Regions from separate parts of the Paenibacillus sp. VCA1 genome, predicted to be linked through region 2. Evidence: riboswitches for the same ligand, from Rfam matches in the RefSeq annotation. Region 2 holds a riboswitch; each other region holds the start of a gene.
What was found. A riboswitch is a leader RNA that binds a small molecule or an ion and turns the genes downstream of it on or off. The one in region 2 is predicted to bind cyclic di-GMP.
Positions count from the first base shown of each region.

Region 1: another riboswitch for cyclic di-GMP. It lies ahead of RJP21_RS00540 (response regulator); the one in region 2 lies ahead of RJP21_RS06935 (non-ribosomal peptide synthetase).
Region 3: another riboswitch for cyclic di-GMP. It lies ahead of RJP21_RS01580 (S-layer homology domain-containing protein); the one in region 2 lies ahead of RJP21_RS06935 (non-ribosomal peptide synthetase).
Region 4: another riboswitch for cyclic di-GMP. It lies ahead of RJP21_RS00455 (Ig-like domain-containing protein); the one in region 2 lies ahead of RJP21_RS06935 (non-ribosomal peptide synthetase).

Region 1 is NZ_JAVLSX010000001.1:109,599-113,797, reverse strand. Features, by position in the region: gene RJP21_RS00550 (FtsW/RodA/SpoVE family cell cycle protein) at 1-1,071, opposite strand, end outside; gene RJP21_RS00545 (PadR family transcriptional regulator) at 1,072-1,401, opposite strand; cyclic di-GMP riboswitch class I at 1,675-1,774, shown strand; gene RJP21_RS00540 (response regulator) at 1,883-3,022, shown strand; gene RJP21_RS00535 (GNAT family N-acetyltransferase) at 3,191-3,967, shown strand; gene RJP21_RS00530 (hypothetical protein) at 4,117-4,199, shown strand, end outside.
Region 2 is NZ_JAVLSX010000003.1:44,931-49,129, reverse strand. Features, by position in the region: gene RJP21_RS06950 (MDR family MFS transporter) at 1-496, shown strand, start outside; gene RJP21_RS06945 (hypothetical protein) at 607-762, shown strand; gene RJP21_RS06940 (4'-phosphopantetheinyl transferase family protein) at 809-1,555, shown strand; cyclic di-GMP riboswitch class I at 1,719-1,819, shown strand; gene RJP21_RS06935 (non-ribosomal peptide synthetase) at 1,923-4,199, shown strand, end outside.
Region 3 is NZ_JAVLSX010000001.1:382,487-386,685, reverse strand. Features, by position in the region: gene RJP21_RS01585 (DUF6531 domain-containing protein) at 1-57, opposite strand, end outside; gene RJP21_RS01580 (S-layer homology domain-containing protein) at 50-2,065, opposite strand; cyclic di-GMP riboswitch class I at 2,102-2,197, opposite strand; gene RJP21_RS01575 (peptidase) at 2,617-3,870, shown strand; gene RJP21_RS01570 (MFS transporter) at 4,163-4,199, opposite strand, start outside.
Region 4 is NZ_JAVLSX010000001.1:86,870-91,068, reverse strand. Features, by position in the region: partial or broken gene RJP21_RS00455 (Ig-like domain-containing protein) at 1-1,729, opposite strand, end outside; cyclic di-GMP riboswitch class I at 1,964-2,063, opposite strand; gene RJP21_RS00450 (copper amine oxidase N-terminal domain-containing protein) at 2,315-3,220, opposite strand; gene RJP21_RS00445 (ABC transporter substrate-binding protein) at 3,403-4,199, opposite strand, start outside.

The sequences.
Region 1 (4,199 bases), on a different contig from region 2:
GGCGTTCATTTTCCAGAACCGGGCGATAAACCAAACGACCAGTCCCGCGATGAGTATGCCGAATCCCCAGCCGAAGCAATAAATCAGATACGGGAACAAGGAGTCGCCGTACGCATAAGGGAGCGTGTCAAGCCGCGCGGCAAAACCATGTCCGAACCAGCCTGCGGAATGAATCGCCGCTTTGGTTTGTATCAATTGATAGCTGTCTTCCCACACCGGATATAGGTAGGCGTGAAGACGATGATATAATTGCCCGACTTGGGTAAGGGCAAATATGTATAAGGACAACAGCGGAAGGGCCAGCAATAGAAACTGGATACCGTTCCTTTTGGTCATCCAAGTCAGCACGAAAAAGGACGCCAGATAGATGCACCCATAAAACCAGGAAAACCCTTGGCAGAACAATAAGACGGGAATCACTCCCCTGCCGATCAGCTGAAAAAGATGTTCCACTCCGCGCCACTCTTTGGCCTGCTTCATCCCCGCCAGCGCCAAGATAAGAATCGGAAGCGAGATCGCCATCATATTGACGCCAAAATTACCGAACGCAAGAAATACTTTCCTTCCATTAAGATCGATTCCTTCATATAAAGTAAACAACATCAGAAGTAACATCCCGTAAAACAGCGTTGCGGAGTGTTTTTGTATTTTTCGGTAATCGACAAAATAAAAGGCCATCAGGCAAACCATGCCCATAAGGGTAAACAGTACTTTTCTCTCGAAAAGCGCACCGCCGAATTGAGGGTACATTCCCGATTGCTGGACGGTAAATACTCCGAAGATGCCTATGAGCGCCATAACCGCTATAATAACAAGGATCTTCCATTCTACTGCCGGCTTGTGCGCCCGGTGCAAGTTGCGTCCAATCTCATTCGGGTCCCCCATCTGGCGGACCGCCTCCGCGGCAGCTTCTTCTTCCGGCATTCCTTTCCCAAGCAGAATCTCCATTCGGTCAGCTACATGGGACGAAAGCTCCTCGCGGATATCCGCATGCAGTTCCTTGGCGCGAACGTGTTTGCATACTTGGTTCAAAAAGGCGGCAATAACCGCATGTTCTTCAAGCTGACGCACTTATGTTCCCTCCCCTATGACCCGGTCCACCGCGGTCCGGAATTGTACCCACTCTTGCGTTTTTTCTTTTAATTGACCCCGGCCCTGATCCGTAATCCGGTAATACTTGCGCTTGCGCCCCTCATGCGTGCTCCAATAGGCATCCAACCAGCCTTCGGCCTCCAACGTATGCAGGATAGGGTATAACGTTCCTTCCTTCATGGAAAATACCCCTTCCGAACTTCGTTCGATCTCTTTGATCAGCTCATAGCCGTACATCTCTTTCTTGTTCAACACCGTGAGCACTAAAATAGCCGTGCTGCCTTTCAGCAGCTCTTTATTGATTGTCATGGCAGTCTCCTCAATACATAGATTTACGATGTATCGTAATGCTATGTATATGAGTATATGAAAATCACATTCGGAAATCAAGAGCTTTTGAAGTTTTTTAAGTACTGCTGGCGGCAAGGATGTACTTATGCCAACTCGTATTACCTGATCTTTATTGCAAGAGGCGGCGGAGATTTTCGTCGTAGTCCGAACGATCGGATCAAGTTCAGAAAATATTCAGATGCTTCCTATATACTGTCTCTTGTTGCTCACTTCTTCCTCAAATATATGCTCGCACGATCATGGCAAACCCGCTTGAAAAACGGGGACGCAAAGCTATAGGGGCTAAAGGATTTGCCATTGAAGCAAATGTCCATGCCAGCCAGCTGCCGAATGCGACGGAAATCTCCGTCTTATTCAGCATGCCATGCTGCTTGACGGAGTTTTTTTTCTTTTTCCTTCAATCCGGAAGGAAGGCAATACGAATAAAGGTGGAATCAGGATGAGGGCTTTACTAGTCGACGACGAGCCGTTAGCTCTGGAATATCTTAAAAAGAAGCTCGAATACGATATTGGCGGCGTGAACATCGTAGGTTTATGTTCCAACCCGTATGATGTGGTCGAAACAGCGGTAAAAGAGCGGCCGGACGTCGTGTTTCTCGACATCCATATGCCGGAGATGAACGGCCTCGAGCTCGGCGAACAATTGCAGGCGGCCGTTCCCGGCGCTGAAATCGTTTTTGTGACGGGTTACGACCAGTATGCCGTACGCGCTTTTGAGCTTTATGCGCTGGACTACATTATGAAACCGGTGCGAATGGACCGTTTGCGCCAAACGGTTCAGCGCCTGCGGGAAAGGCTGCAGCAAGACCCTGAAATTTCCGAAAAAAACAAACCGCCGCTTTTCCTGTGCTTCAACCAGCTTCGGTTCAAAATGCCCGGCAGGGAGCCGCAGGCATTGAGATGGCGCACAAGCAAAGCTCAGGAGTTGTTCGCTTATTTGCTTCACCACCGCGAGCGAACGGTCGATCGCGGCACGCTGACCGAGCTCCTGTGGCCCGATTTTGATGTGCCCCGGGCGACGCAGCAGCTGTACACGACCATCTATCACATCCGCCAAACCCTGTCCAAGGCAGGTCTGACGATGATCCGCATCATCAAAGGAGAACTCGAATCCGGATATCGCCTGACCATCGGGGGAGCCCGAGTGGATACCGAGGAATGGGAGCAGCGGCTCAAGCAATTGGATGCCGTAGACGTCACGAACGTGGATGAACACGAGCAGGTCATGGAGCTGTTCGAAGGGAACTACTTTGGAGAGTATGAATACCTGTGGGCCGAATACGAACGGGAAAGGATCCGGCTCTTATGGCTGCAGCACGCCCAACATCTGGCCGAGTTTTATATCGATCACGACAATGCGAAAGCGGCGATTCATGTCAATCTTCGCATCCAAAGAAAGCTGCCCGACCGCGAGGAAACCTATCTGACCCTGATGAAACTATACGATGCCTCCGGCGACCAGGCCGGCGTGGAAGAACAATATTGGCTCCTTGCGAAAAGGGTGCAGGAGCTGGAGCTCGCCATTCCCCCAAAAATCCTGGAATGGCATGCACGATGGAAGCAGCGGCATGTTCATTAATTGCAGCAAACCCCCGAACGCTTCGTTCAGGGGTTCATGCCGAGCCTGTTTTCATCGCTCCAGCCAGGAGGGAACAAAAGAGGTGTTTGGCGGACATGCGGAGAACTTTTCATGTAAGATCCACCTTCTAGCGTTGGCGATCAAATAAAACATTTGAGGTGCATATCCATGAGTTGTGTTTCTAAAGCATGCAATCGACGCGACATCGCCCATTCCATCCAAAAATACGTCGGGGCGCTAAGCTCTCCGATCGATTCCTTTTTGGAACAACGAATCCTGGATTCCGATTTTTATGAAATCAGCCATCTTGCCGCGCCCGCAGGATATTACGCCGTGAATAGCGACCACTGCCTGACGCAGTTTTATTTGGACCCTCCGTACATTGCCGAATCCCAAGAGATTTTCAACAACGTTATACGCCATCATCACGTGCAATCCATGCTGGTTCCCACATGCGACGAGCTGTTTTTAAGTTTGGCCCTGGACCTTGAGGTCAAGATCGAAAAACAGGCTTATTTTTTCCAGGACGCCAAAACGAACATCCCGGCCGACAAATTATATCCCCACGGGGAATTTAAAGCTGCCGTTGGCCGGGATGCTGCTAACATCGCAACAATGTGCCAGGACTTCATTGGTAAAGTGGAGGAGCGCATTGAAAACGGGGAGCTGTTCACGTTTACCCAAGGGGGGGTTTTGCTTGGAATCGGCATTGTGGAACGCAACAAACTGCTTGACGGGTATGGGAGTCTAGGAATGTTTACGAACCCGTCGCACCGAAACCAAGGAATCGGCAGAACGATCATCCATCACTTGAAGGCATGGTGTTATGACCACAACCTGGTCCCGGTCTGCGGGTGCTCGTATGATAATGCGCCTTCCAAACAAACCTTGGAAAGCGCCGGGATGGCGTCCAAAACCCGATTATTGAACATCAACATCCTTTAAAGCCGCGGATCGATTTCCCGTTCCTGAAGGGGTTACGTTAAAAGGCGGATGGCGGAAGCTTCGACGAAGGCGCTGGAGCGGTACGGGAAAGCGAGTAAGAGAGAAGAAGTTTAAGTAGCAAAATTTTGAAAGACAGGGGGAACTCGTGCGTGTCCAAAGCAGAGAAACGTTTACGCGAGATTGAAAGCCAACTTGATGAGGCGATGTACAATTTGCCGATTTATAAAATCAA
Region 2 (4,199 bases):
GCTTGCCACCATTACGCCTGACACGTCCCGGACCTTACTCACCCTGTATATGATTATTACCGGTTTCGGCATCGGCTTCTCGTTTTCCGTGCTCAGCATGTCGGCCATCCAGGGGATGGAGGCTCGGCAGCGCGGCTCGGCGAACTCGACCATTTCCTTCCTGCGTTCGCTTGGGATGACGATCGGGATCACGATTTTCGGCATCATTCAGCGCAATGATTTCAAGAGCCAGCTGACGGAAAAGCTGGGAGACGCGGGAAAAGCGATGCCTGCAAGCGCCGACCCGCAGCATTTGCTGTCGCCCGAGACGAGGGCGCTCATTCCGCAGCCGGTCATGGAAAAAATCAGCGCGGCGCTGTCGCTTTCCGTCGACCATGCATTTTTATGGGCGCTGCTCCCGGTATTTTTTGCCCTGGTATCGGTGTCGATGATGGGAGCGGGGCGGATGCAGTTCGCCAAAGGGCCTTCGCCGGCGTCGTCGAAATCGAAGGCATAAGGGATCGTTGAACTTATTCTCCATTCCGGTTATTGGTTTCTGGTCGACAAGGGCTCCGGATTGGGTAATACTTGAATAAAATACGGTCAACAGTAGGAGGCTGGTCAAGGATGAAGGTTATCATTACCCAAGAGGAAGCCGTGGAAAAGGGAATTTGGTCCGAAGTCATGGGCATGTTCGGCATGGATGACGAAGATGAGGTGTGGCCGGCCGAGGAATTTATTTTGACCGAGGAGCAGGCGCGCAAGCTCAAACTGATTCCTTGACGGGACATGGCGACGATCGCACGGGAGCGGCAGAAATACGAAGAAGGTGGAAGGCATCGCAACGATATATACCGTAAATCTTAAAGATTGGCAGGATGGGGCGCATATTCGGAGGCTGCTTGCCTACTTGCCCGACGAGGTAAGGACCCGGGCCGCAACATACAGGTCGGAACGGGATGCGGACCGCCAGATCGTTTCGGATGCGCTGAAGCGGGTGGCGGCTTGCATGGAAAACGGTCTTCGTCTCAACGAGATCGAGCTCTTCAGGGATGGTTTCGGAAAACCATCCCTGAAGGGCTTTCCGGACTATTTTTTTAACGTGTCCCATTCCATGGATTGGGTGGTGTGCGCCGCAAGCGCAAAAGGAATGATCGGCGTTGATGTTGAACGCGTCGGCGGCGCCGAAGCGGAAGCAGCCGAGCTGTGTTTCACACCGCGGGAGCTTGCGGAATGGAAGATGCAGCCCCCTGAGAGGAGGGATGCTTTCTTTTATGAGTTATGGACGCTCAAAGAAAGTTATGCCAAGGCCGTCGGCCAAGGGCTTTCGATCGGATTATCTTCGCTGGAAACGATCCGGCATCAAGAGACGGCGCATATCATGCGACAAGGCCGGGTCGATTCCGGGCTGCGTCTGCGGCTTGTTCCGCTGGACCCCGACTACAAGTGTGCCGTCTGCATGCCGGCCGACGAGCGAACGGTCCAATGCCGCCGTTTGTTCCCGGACGAGATGCTGGCTTGCATGAAGTCGTTTGACGGTCATTCAGACAGCGATGTACGGCGCATCTTCCATTGATAACCTATGGAATTTCCCATAATTTCGGGATATAGACACTTATATTACCTCTTTATGGAAAGATCTAACCTGTACTTTATATTTAAACATGATATATTTAAAGTGTATTTTCAGATATTTCATTTTATTTTCTGTAAAATCTGAAATATTGTACTTTGAAAACTCAAGCTAAAGGTAAACCTGCCGAAAGTCAGGGACACAAAGCTAAAGGGGCTTCGAGCGTCAAGATTCCCGATCTTTACGCCATGCCAGCCAGCTGCCGAAGATGTTTTCGCAATCGAAGCAACTCTACTCTCGGCAAGTAGAGTTTTTTTGTTTTTTATTTTTTAACGATCCAAACCTATGAAGAAGCAAAGGAAAGATGAACATGACGGTGCTAACAACTGGAAAGTCGAATTTGGATGAATGGAAATGGTATGTGAACCAACTCGAGGAACGGACGATCCTGCGCATTCATTCCGGAAAGGCGTCCATTCCGATGCTGAAGGTAACGCATCCTTGGCCGGAGGAAGCAGGTCGGAATATCCGCCAGGCATGCGAAACCGCGGGGGTTGATCCGAGCGCGCTGCTAAGCGCGGCCTGGAGCGTTCTCCTGATCCGGTATTTGCGGAGGGAGGAGGCGGCGTTTGCCGTGATCGGTTCCGCGGAGCGGGCGTACCCGTTCATTGCGAAAGCGGATGGGGCGACATCGCTCGGAGCGCTCGTGACGCAGGTATCCTCCGCCATGGCCGAGCATGAGTTGAAATCGTCGACGTTCGGGGAAATCGCCGCCCTATGCGCCGGCTCTGATGAAGGATCGGCTGTGTGCAATACGGCCGTTTTGACGGGTGACGGCTTCCGACATGAGGAATTGCAGGGGAAATTTGATCTGGCCGTCTCGCTGAACGGGGAACGTGCCGGCGGTTTCGCAGTTTGGTATGCGGACGGCGCGTTTTCGGACGAATTCATTCGCCGGATGTGCGTGCATCTGCAAAACGTCATGACCGCCTGGGCCCAAGCTCCGGACATGACGATCGGCAGCGTTCGGCTGCTTGCGGAAGATGAGGAAGCGCTGTTGGCCGGTTGGAATCAAACGGCCGCTTCGGCCGGATTGGACCGGACGGTCCACGGATGGTTTGAGGAGAATGCCCGAAAAAATCCGGATCGGGTCGCCGTGGTTTACAAAGGCGAATCTTTGACTTACGGCGAGCTGAACGAGCGGGCGGACAGATTGGCCCGGATATTGGCACGCAAGGGTGCGGGCCGGGAACGAATCGTCGGCATCATCGCGACGCCGTCCCTTGAAATGATCGTCGGGACGCTGGGGATCTTGAAATCGGGAGCGGCTTATATGCCGATCGACCCCGCCTATCCGGCCGACCGCATTTCATACATGCTCGAAGACAGCGGAACGGAGCTGCTTGTCACCGAGCCCAAGGTGAAGCTGGACGGACAAGTCCGCTTCCAAGGCGAGACGGTCTGCGCGGCGCAGGCATCCGTGGATACAGTTCCTGAGGTGGCTGCAGGCGTCGAAACCCTAGAGGCCCGTGAATACCCGGGACCGGATGATTTGGCTTACGTGATCTATACGTCAGGTTCGACGGGCCGTCCGAAAGGCGTGACGGTCGAGCATCGCTCGCTTGTCAATCTGTGCGCGTGGCATATCCGGGAATTTAACGTGACCGACCGGGACCGGGCGACAAAATATGCGGGTTTCGGCTTCGATGCCTCCGTATGGGAGATGTTCCCGTATCTGGTGTCGGGTGCGGCCATCCACGTCATTCCCGAAGAAATTCGGCTGGACTCCGGAAGATTACATACATATTTCAAACAGAACGGAATTACGATCAGCTTTTTGCCGACCCAATTCTGCGAGCATTTCATGACGCTGGACCACCCGACGCTGCGGGTCCTTCTGACGGGAGGGGATAAACTGAAGACGTTCAGCAAGCAAACGTACGACCTGTACAACTGCTACGGACCGACGGAAAACACGGTGGTGACGACTGCCTATAAGGTGACGGAGCTGTCGGCGAACATTCCGATCGGCCGTCCGGTCGATCATGTGAGAGTTTACATCGTGGACGCCTACGGCCATCCGCAGCCGGTCGGCGTCGCCGGCGAGCTGTGCATCGCCGGAAAGGGGCTCGCGCGCGGTTATTTGAACCAGCCGGAGCTGACGATGCAAAAGTTTGTTCCCGGAGGCACAACCGGAGAAGAACGTTTGTACCGCACGGGCGATCTGGCGAGATGGACGGAGGACGGCGTCATGGAGTTCCTCGGACGGATCGACCATCAGGTGAAAATCCGCGGCTTCCGGATCGAAACGGGCGAAATCGAACATCGGCTGCTGCAGCATCCGAACGTGTCCGAAGCCGTGGTCATCGATCTCGAGGACGCCTCGGGCGCCAAATATTTGTGCGCGTACGCAGTGGCGGACGGAGCGTTTTCTTACGGCGAGATGAAGGCGTTTTTGACGGAGCAGCTGCCGGATTACATGGTGCCTTCCAAGCTGGTGATGCTGCCGGAGCTCCCGTTGACGGCCAACGGCAAAGTCGACCGGCGCGCGCTTCCGGCACCGGAAGTTTCATTCGATGAAGAAAACTTCGAAGCGCCGGTGGGCCAACGTGAGGAAGAAGTGGCGGCATTATGGGGCGAAGTGCTC
Region 3 (4,199 bases), on a different contig from region 2:
GGTCCCAAGCTTGTCGAAGCAGCCCTTTAGCGCCCGGGGTTTCAGCCGATTAATCATGGAACACCTCTCCCTTCATCGCCAGCCAGCGGTAAATGACCATCGCGGCCTCGGCCCGTGTCGATGTCGCTCCCGGATTCAGACGATCCCCGTCGCCCTTGATCAACCCGCTTTGAATCGCGGCCTGTACGGACGGCTTGGCCCAATCCCGAACCGATCCGGCGTCCTTGTATCCTGCAAGGAGATCGCTTTGTTCGTCTTTACGAAGGCCTGCCGCATTCGCCAGCATGACCATCATTTCCGCCCGGGTGATCGGCGCGTTCGGCTTGAACAGGCCGCCTTCATACCCTTGGATCCATCCCGCTGCCGCCGCCTGCTCGACCGAGTCGGCCGCCCAATGCCCCTCAGGGACGTCGCGGAAGGAGCGGCGATTCTCAGACTGCTGCGCATCCAGTCCGGCGGCTTGAACGAGCATCTTGGCGAATTGGGCGCGCGTCACCGGCTGTCCGGGCGCAAACGCTCCGTTTTCCATGCCGTTCACGATCCACCGGGAGGCCAGCACTTCCACTTCCGCTTTCGCCCAATGGCCGTTCATGTCCTTAAAGGATGGCGCATACAGGAAAATGCCGTATAAGCCCGGCTCTTGAACCTTCGCGCGTACCGTTTTCCATAACGCGTCGACCGTTCCCCCGCAATACACCCAGCGTTCCGCGCTTTCGTCAAAGCGGTAAATGCCTGCGCGGTTTGCCGCATCGGCATTTTTCAGCGGCTCATCCAACTGGAAGGTTAGCAAAGCTGATTTCAAAGGTTTCGTGTCTGCGGTCCACTTCCACGCCACGCCGGTCCAGGTCATGCCGCTCGCGAGACGGTCGGACGGAAGGCTGCCGATTTTTTCAAGCGTAATCCGGGTATCGGAAGCGAACGCTCCCTGGCCGAATTCAAGCTGGAACGCTTGTCCCTTCGCCGCCACGCCTCCTTTTGGCCCGATAACGATGCCTTCAGCCGGTATGCTCCCGGTTCCGCTGCCGTTTGCCGGCGTGGCTTCCGTTTTTTCGGTCCGGATAATATCACGGCTAACCAGCGTTCCGTTGTTGACGAATGTCAGCTTCTCCCCGTTAAAGCCGATAAAAGCGGTAGGTTTCGTCAGGCCCAAACTGAAGATTTGCCCGCTTTTCAGATCGGCTGCCCGCATGATCGCCGCATCGCCGGAAGCTTCCAGCCAAACGGCCGTTCCGTGGGAGATACTCATTTCTTTATACTCGCGTTGCCCTTCCTTGGCCGGCTTCGTCAAATCGACCGGCTGCGGGCTGTTGCTGCTTATATCTATGTAGACGTACTTCCCGTTTCCGTCCAAATCTTTTTGTTTCCACAAAATTTCTTCGCCGTTAAATGCAAAACGCTCCACATATTCGGTATATGGCAGGTCGACGATTTTGTTATGTTTGCCCGTGGCGACGTTATATTCGTATAAATCTCCGTCTTCGCCGCCTTTGTAGACAACGCTTCCGTTCTTTATCACAGGATCCCGGCCTCGCCCCAAATCGGTTAACTCTCCAGTTGCCAAGTTGTACAAGGTCATCGTATAGGAAGGAAACGTCTGCCAGACCACGAAATCGCCGTCCGCCAGCGGCGTGCTGTTTTGTCCCGTATTTTTGTTCAGCTTGGTTTCGGTTTTCGTGCTGACATTGTAGCTGTATACGTCCCAGTTCAAATTGTCGTCGGTGCCGCCGTCATTCCGCTTATCGATCCAAACGACGACCGCTTCCCCTTTGCCGTTGATCCCGACGGAAGGAGAATCGGTCAATTTTCCATGGGTCGTGATCGCTTGGCTTTGTCCGGTTTTCGTATTCCCGTAAAAAATTTGCCCTTTCAGCTTGGCGCTGTTTCCGCGCCACACCGCATGTTCGCCCGAAATCCGGATGTTTGCGCCGCTAATCGATAACGGGGACGTTTCGTCCTGGTAGGTGAACACGGTTTCCGCTGAGACCCGCTGCACCTCCGGAATGACTCCCCCCAGCAGTCCTGCCGCAAGCAGAGCTGCCATCCATTTTTTAGTACTACCCCTCATGTTTTTCCTCCTTAAGACAGCAAAAAACCAAGCACCATGAGCAACCCGGCTGTCAGTCCATGAATAGGCTTCATGGAGTAAGACCCGTGGCTTTGCGTCCCCGACTTTCGTACGGGTTTGCCTTTGTTCAAGCACCTGGTTTAGCGCTTTCTGCGTAGTTCTTTGAATCTATTTTTAATCAAGATTATATAAATAGTTACAATAAGTTACAATATGTAATGAAATATATGGTTCTTAGAGACTTAATTTTCGTAATTATGATTTGCATAAATACGAAAATTGGGATGTCTGCTATTTCTAGTCCATTCTTTTAACAGAGAGTAAACAAACTGCAATTTGCCGTGCAGGCCTTCCTGCTAAAAAAAGAGTCGGAAGCCGGAATTTCTTGAAAACTCGCCGTTTATGCAACATTTTGCGTTAACGCCCCGTCTGGAACGATGAAAGGCATGCATCATTTTCCAATGCAAGTTTGGCAAAAGTATTTCGGAAATGAGCAGCCGACTGGTAACCAAAACGTTCGTACAAGCTCACGCATATAGGAGGAATGACAGATGAATAAAATGTACAAAGTGCTCGCGACCGCATCCATTTTGGCTCTGGCAGCCATGCCCGTGGCGGCAAACGCGCAGCAGCTCCCTGCCCAAGCGGTGCAAAAGGAAAACGCCAACAAGCAAACCGACGTTAAAAACGTTCCGGCAACTTGGGGACAAATCACGAATTTCGTGCAAGACAAATCCGATAAATTCATTACCGTGACCGGACGCGGACTCGCGCCGACCGATCAGGACGAAATCATCCTGGCCATTACGCCAAAAACGAAATTCATCGACGCCAAAGGCAAAACCGTTCCTCTGCAAAAAATCATCGACGGGCGCAAAACCGTCAAAGCTTTCTATAGCCCGAACATTACAAAAAGCCTTCCGGCCCGCGGAACCGCGCTGACGCTGGTCGTTCAGGACCAAAGCTTCTCGGCTATCGACGGTAAGGTAACCGAGGTAAGAGACGGCCGCATTTTGGTAAAAGGTACTGACCTTTACAACAAACACGACGAGGAAATTTGGCTGCATTTCGCGGATAAAGCGACGATCATCGATCAAAACCGCAAAGCCATTGCCGCCGGAGACATCAAGGAAGGCATGAGCGTGAGAGCATTTTACGGTCCGGCCGTTGCGATGAGCCTTCCGCCGCAATCCGGAACGAACTACGTGATCGTGAACACCGAAGACACCGGCAGCGGTGAAACCGGAAGTGAGGATCAAGAACTGAAAGCCGGTACGGACGGCATCATCACCAATACGGCGGACGGCAAAGTGACCGTCATCGGCAAGGCCCATGAAAAGGGCGGCGTCAACTACGTCGTTCTCTCCGTCGATGACAAAACCCAAATCGTCGACGAAGACGGGAAGGCACTGACCAAGGATGCCCTGAAGGCGGATACCCGCGTGGACGTTTACTACAGCGACATCATGCTGATGATTTATCCGGCCCAAACCCATGCCGGCAAAATCGTGGTGAAAAAAGCGGAAACGGTCAAGATTGAAGGTACCGTCAAAGCTTCGGATCGCACATCGGCCGATCAAGTCTATGTGAATGTAGGCTCCGATGATTCCATCGACAACGACGTCATTCTGAACATCTCGAAGGATACGACGATCATTCCGACACTGGGCGGCGAAACCGCGCTTCGCGCGGGCACCAAAATCATCGCCTACCATTCTCCGATCATGACCAAGTCGATTCCCGGCATCACAAACGCCGAAGTGGTGATCGTGACGTCCGACAAAGATGCGGTACAGCCTAAATAAAAAAAACGTCTATCGATGTACATCCAAGGCAGCCAGACCGCGTTTAGCTGAAGATTTACTTGCGATATAAGGATGGCGAGTCTCTAGCATATACCTTCTTATATCTAAAAACTTGCCTAAACGCGCCAAAACCCGGCCGATTCTTCTGATGAATCGGCCGGGTTTTTTATGGCCGGACTGTATATGAAAGACCGTATGCAGACATGACCACCGGACGCACGGGCGGGATGTTCGCTTACATTCGACGGGGGTTAGGTGACTTACGGCCGATGCCGGTTCGTACGGCGCTCCCTCAATCCGTCCGCTTCCTTCCGGCGAGAGCGACCGTC
Region 4 (4,199 bases), on a different contig from region 2:
TAGCCGGTGGGTAAACATTCACTTCCACGTCCGGCTTGCCCGGAGTGTCGATATTGTCGCCAGTCACTTCGGCCACGTTGCGAATGCTTTGGCCAGCTTGGCCTGGTTGGATGATTGCTTTGAATTGGACCGTGTGCCAATTGGTGTCCGAAATGACTCCGAACTGACCGACAACCTGACCTGCAGTATAATGTCCTTGGTCATCACCTTCGGCATCCGTCACCGCTGTGCCGTCTACGCGAAGCGTGCCCGGAACATATTCCAGCCCTGCCGGAATCGCGTCGGAGATCACCAGATTCGTGACCTGACTATCTGCTGCCGCGTTTCGGGTTTGAATCGTATATAAAAGCGTATCTCCTACTTCCGGATGGGCCGAATCCATGTTTCCAGCCGCTTTTTCCTGAAGCGCAGCCTTTTTATTCGATTCAAGCACGGGAACCCGCGGATAAATGTTGATCGTCGTCGTCGGCTTGTCCGGAACGTCGATATTGTCCCCGACTACCGCTGCCGTATTTGCAATATCCTTGCCTGCCTGGCCCGGCAGCACTGTCACTTGAAACGTGACGGTGTGCAATGCGGTATCTTTAATGACACCAAACTGACCGACTACCTTGCCTGAGGCATAATGCCCTTTGTCGTCCCCTTCAGCATCAGTGACAGACACGCCGTCCACCTTTAAACTGCCCGGGACATACTGTAGCCCTGATGGAATTGTATCCGAGATAACAAGATTACTAATGAAGCTGTTAACCACTTTGTTCCGGCTCTGAATCGTGTATAGAAGCGTATCTCCTACTTCCGGGTGGGCCGTATCCGTGTTACCTGTCGCTTTTTGTTGAATGGTTGCCTTTTTCTGAGATTCAAGTTCAGGAGGATTAGGATCGAACTTCGGCGTAACTTCCGATGCCAGATCATAAATCAATCCCCCTGTCATTTCTCCGATGTAAGTGGTGCTCAAAGTATCACGGTTAAGTATATAGAATTTCGGATTACTCAGCCCACCGACGATTAATATATTTCCGTTAGGTAAAAAGCTCATTCCTCTGAACCCATTCTCTACAGGGACACCATCTGCAGAAGATATGGCGATACTGCGAACCATGGTAGACGTTCTTGGGTCCAACTGAACTAATGAACTGTCTTCGTAAAACCATAGATAACCATTACTATCAAAAACCAAATCGCCACCCATATCCTGGTATGACGGGAGACTATAATTCGTTATTTCATTTGATTCCTTTTGTCCCGTAGATAAATCATAGGTTCCTATATAAACCTTACCGTTATGTCCATATACATAATAATATTTCCCATCAAAAATGACAGAACTCCCGGCTATACCCTCCACTTGTGATACAAACTGGGCTGTTCCGTTTTCATTAATTCTGTAAAGTTTAGAAACAGGATTACTGCTGTAAGAATAAGTAGCCGCATAAAAAGCTTTCTCATTCATTGCTACTGCCAATCCGTTTAAACCGGTATTTTCGGTAACACCTGTTATAGTAACACTAGCCTTTGGAGTAGCAGTTGGATTATTGCCATCAAATTGATGGAGTGTCATCCCCTGGATACCATACGAATCAATTTTATTAATCGTTAATGTCCCTGCTGCATGAATTGCACCTGGCGATAAAGGGAGTCCCACGCTAAGGATAAGCAAAAGTACAGAAAACTGAATAAAGAGACGCTTTAATAAATTGGTTCGCTTCATAGAGCGGTCATTGTGCAATTGTCTCCCCCCAAATCATACTTAATTCGAAAGCTCTGATCGTTGATAGAGCGATCATTCCTTCGCCGTCAATCTTTCCAATTTCAGAAAATTACCTTATAGAACTCCTTCCCTCCTCTTTCTTTCGTCTTTTTTATAGACAGGGCTCGAAACCCCAGCTATCAAAATAGTTAAAATTTTAAATATTCAGAAAAAGAAAACCCCCGTCCATAACAGACGGAGGCTTCCGTCGTATTCGGCAGCTGGCTGGCAGTAGCATTTGCGTTTTACAGCAAATCCGTTAGCCCCTATAGCTTTGCGTCCCCATTTTTCAATGGGTTTGCCATGATCGTACGAGCTTATATGTAGTTGAAAAATTTAACATTTACTTAAAAATATAATATATGCGAATCGTAAGTTAGGGACTAGAGTCTCATTTTGCAATATTTCCTTCGTTTTTGTCGTTTCTACTCACCGCTCTATTAGAAAAAACGGTCTGCTTTTGGAAAAATAAAGAGAACCGGCCAATTGGCCGGCTCTCCGGTTATTTTCTCAAGTACATCGATAACGTCCTTTACGTACAGTGCCTCGCCGTCTTCGGCGGCATCAACCCGGAAAAGACAACGCATTCTCGGCGTACGGATCAAAGCGGTTTATCGACATCGTAAGCCCGTTATAAAAGGTATACACATCTCCCGTATACTTATCGACCCAAAAATCATACATCATAGGGATGACGTAATACCTGTCGTTCTCCGATTCGATTTTCAAATGTGTAATGACATTCCTCAAAATGGCCTTGTCATCTTCCCTACCCGGTTTCTCGTTCGCGGCAAGCGGAACAAATGGGCCGAATTTTGATTCATAAGCGATAACGAATTCCTTTTTGGCTTTGTCGATGGCAGCCTCTTTGGAAAGGATCTTGGCATCGCTTGGATACCGGCTGATCATTACATGCGGCAGTCTGGGAACCATATGCGGCTGCGAGAGATCTTTTCCATTAAAATAATCCACTTTGGCGCGCAAAGCTTCGGCCACAAATCTCGCAGGCACGTAGGTGCTACGGTGTATGATTTTTGGCGCGACAGTCATATCGACTTTTTTGCCGTTTACCTTGGCATGCGTGGAGTGCATGAATAATTCGACCGTTTGGCCGCCATCGGCAATCGTGACTTTTTGGGCTTTGGAATCCCACTTGATTTGAGCCCCCAAATGTTCGGCCACGATTCGGACCGGCAGCAGCGTCCTGTTATTTTCCGTCACCACATTCGCATTTTTGATGATGGAGCCGTTGATAAATAATCCTACAAAATCTTTGCCGATGGACTCTTGGCCCGAATCACCATAGCGGATATAAAATTCGGCATCGACTCCTTTTTCATACGGATAAATGGAGATTCCGGCGACATTCGTCGGGGGCACGGCCCCCTCAGCCGATGCATACGCAGAACAAGCCGACCATAACACCGATGATAACAGCATGGATAGAACCAAACGTTTGAGCACCACCATCGCACCTCTTTTTCCTATTTTTAGATGAAATGACTCCCCGCATCGTCATGACTAAAAATGAACTGCCCTGATTGATAAGCTCCTAATGGAAAGTCTTCATCTAAGAGACGGTTTAGCACCCGTTTGGGTTACGAATGGAAGTGCGCAGGACTGTACCAATTTCATGGATCCGGTCGGAAGCATCAGAGCCGCTGCTTGTGCGCCATACGCCAAGCGTCGAGCTGTTTTTGCACTTCGGCACGAACCTCGTCCAGACCGGCCTGCTTCAGTTCCTGATTGAACTTCGGCAGTTCGGTATCGATATCCACGCTGCCTGTCATCAGGCTCGGGTAATATTTTTGCCATACCATCTCGATGTTCTGCATCTGGATCGGCATCATGGATAGATCGGGCGTAAAACCCAGCATGCTGGATTTAACGACTCTTGCGTTGGAAGAACGGAACTGATCCCATTTATTCAAAGGGTCCGGAAACGCGCCGCCCATCGTCTTCAAAATGAACCAGTTGCCCTGAGTATACGTGACCCCCGTGTAACCGGGCGTTTCATCCGGGATGGGATTCCCGCTGGCGTCCTTCGGAGGAATAGGCACGACTTGGCCATTCTCGTCCAAGCTGTAATGCACGCCCTCTATCCCATAATTGAACAAATTGCGGACTTCGGGGTCCGTATTGAGCAAATTCAAAAATTTAATGGACTCTACGGGGTGCTTGGTTTCCGCGCTGACCGCCATAATGCCGCCCCGCAAAGATTCCGTCGTGACGAGCTCGGGCGTTACGGCGTTCGCCACCACCTTGTAGCCGCGGTCCTTGCTCCAGCTGTTTACCGCAAGTGGGCCGCCGTCGGAGGCTTTCCAGAACAACTTCGAACCTATCTTCAGCTTTTGATTCTCCCGTAAAGCAGCATCTTCGTTGATGTAGCCCGCCTTATAATAGCGCCGCAGCGTATTCAGCACTTTCCGTGCTTCTTTCGTTTCGAATA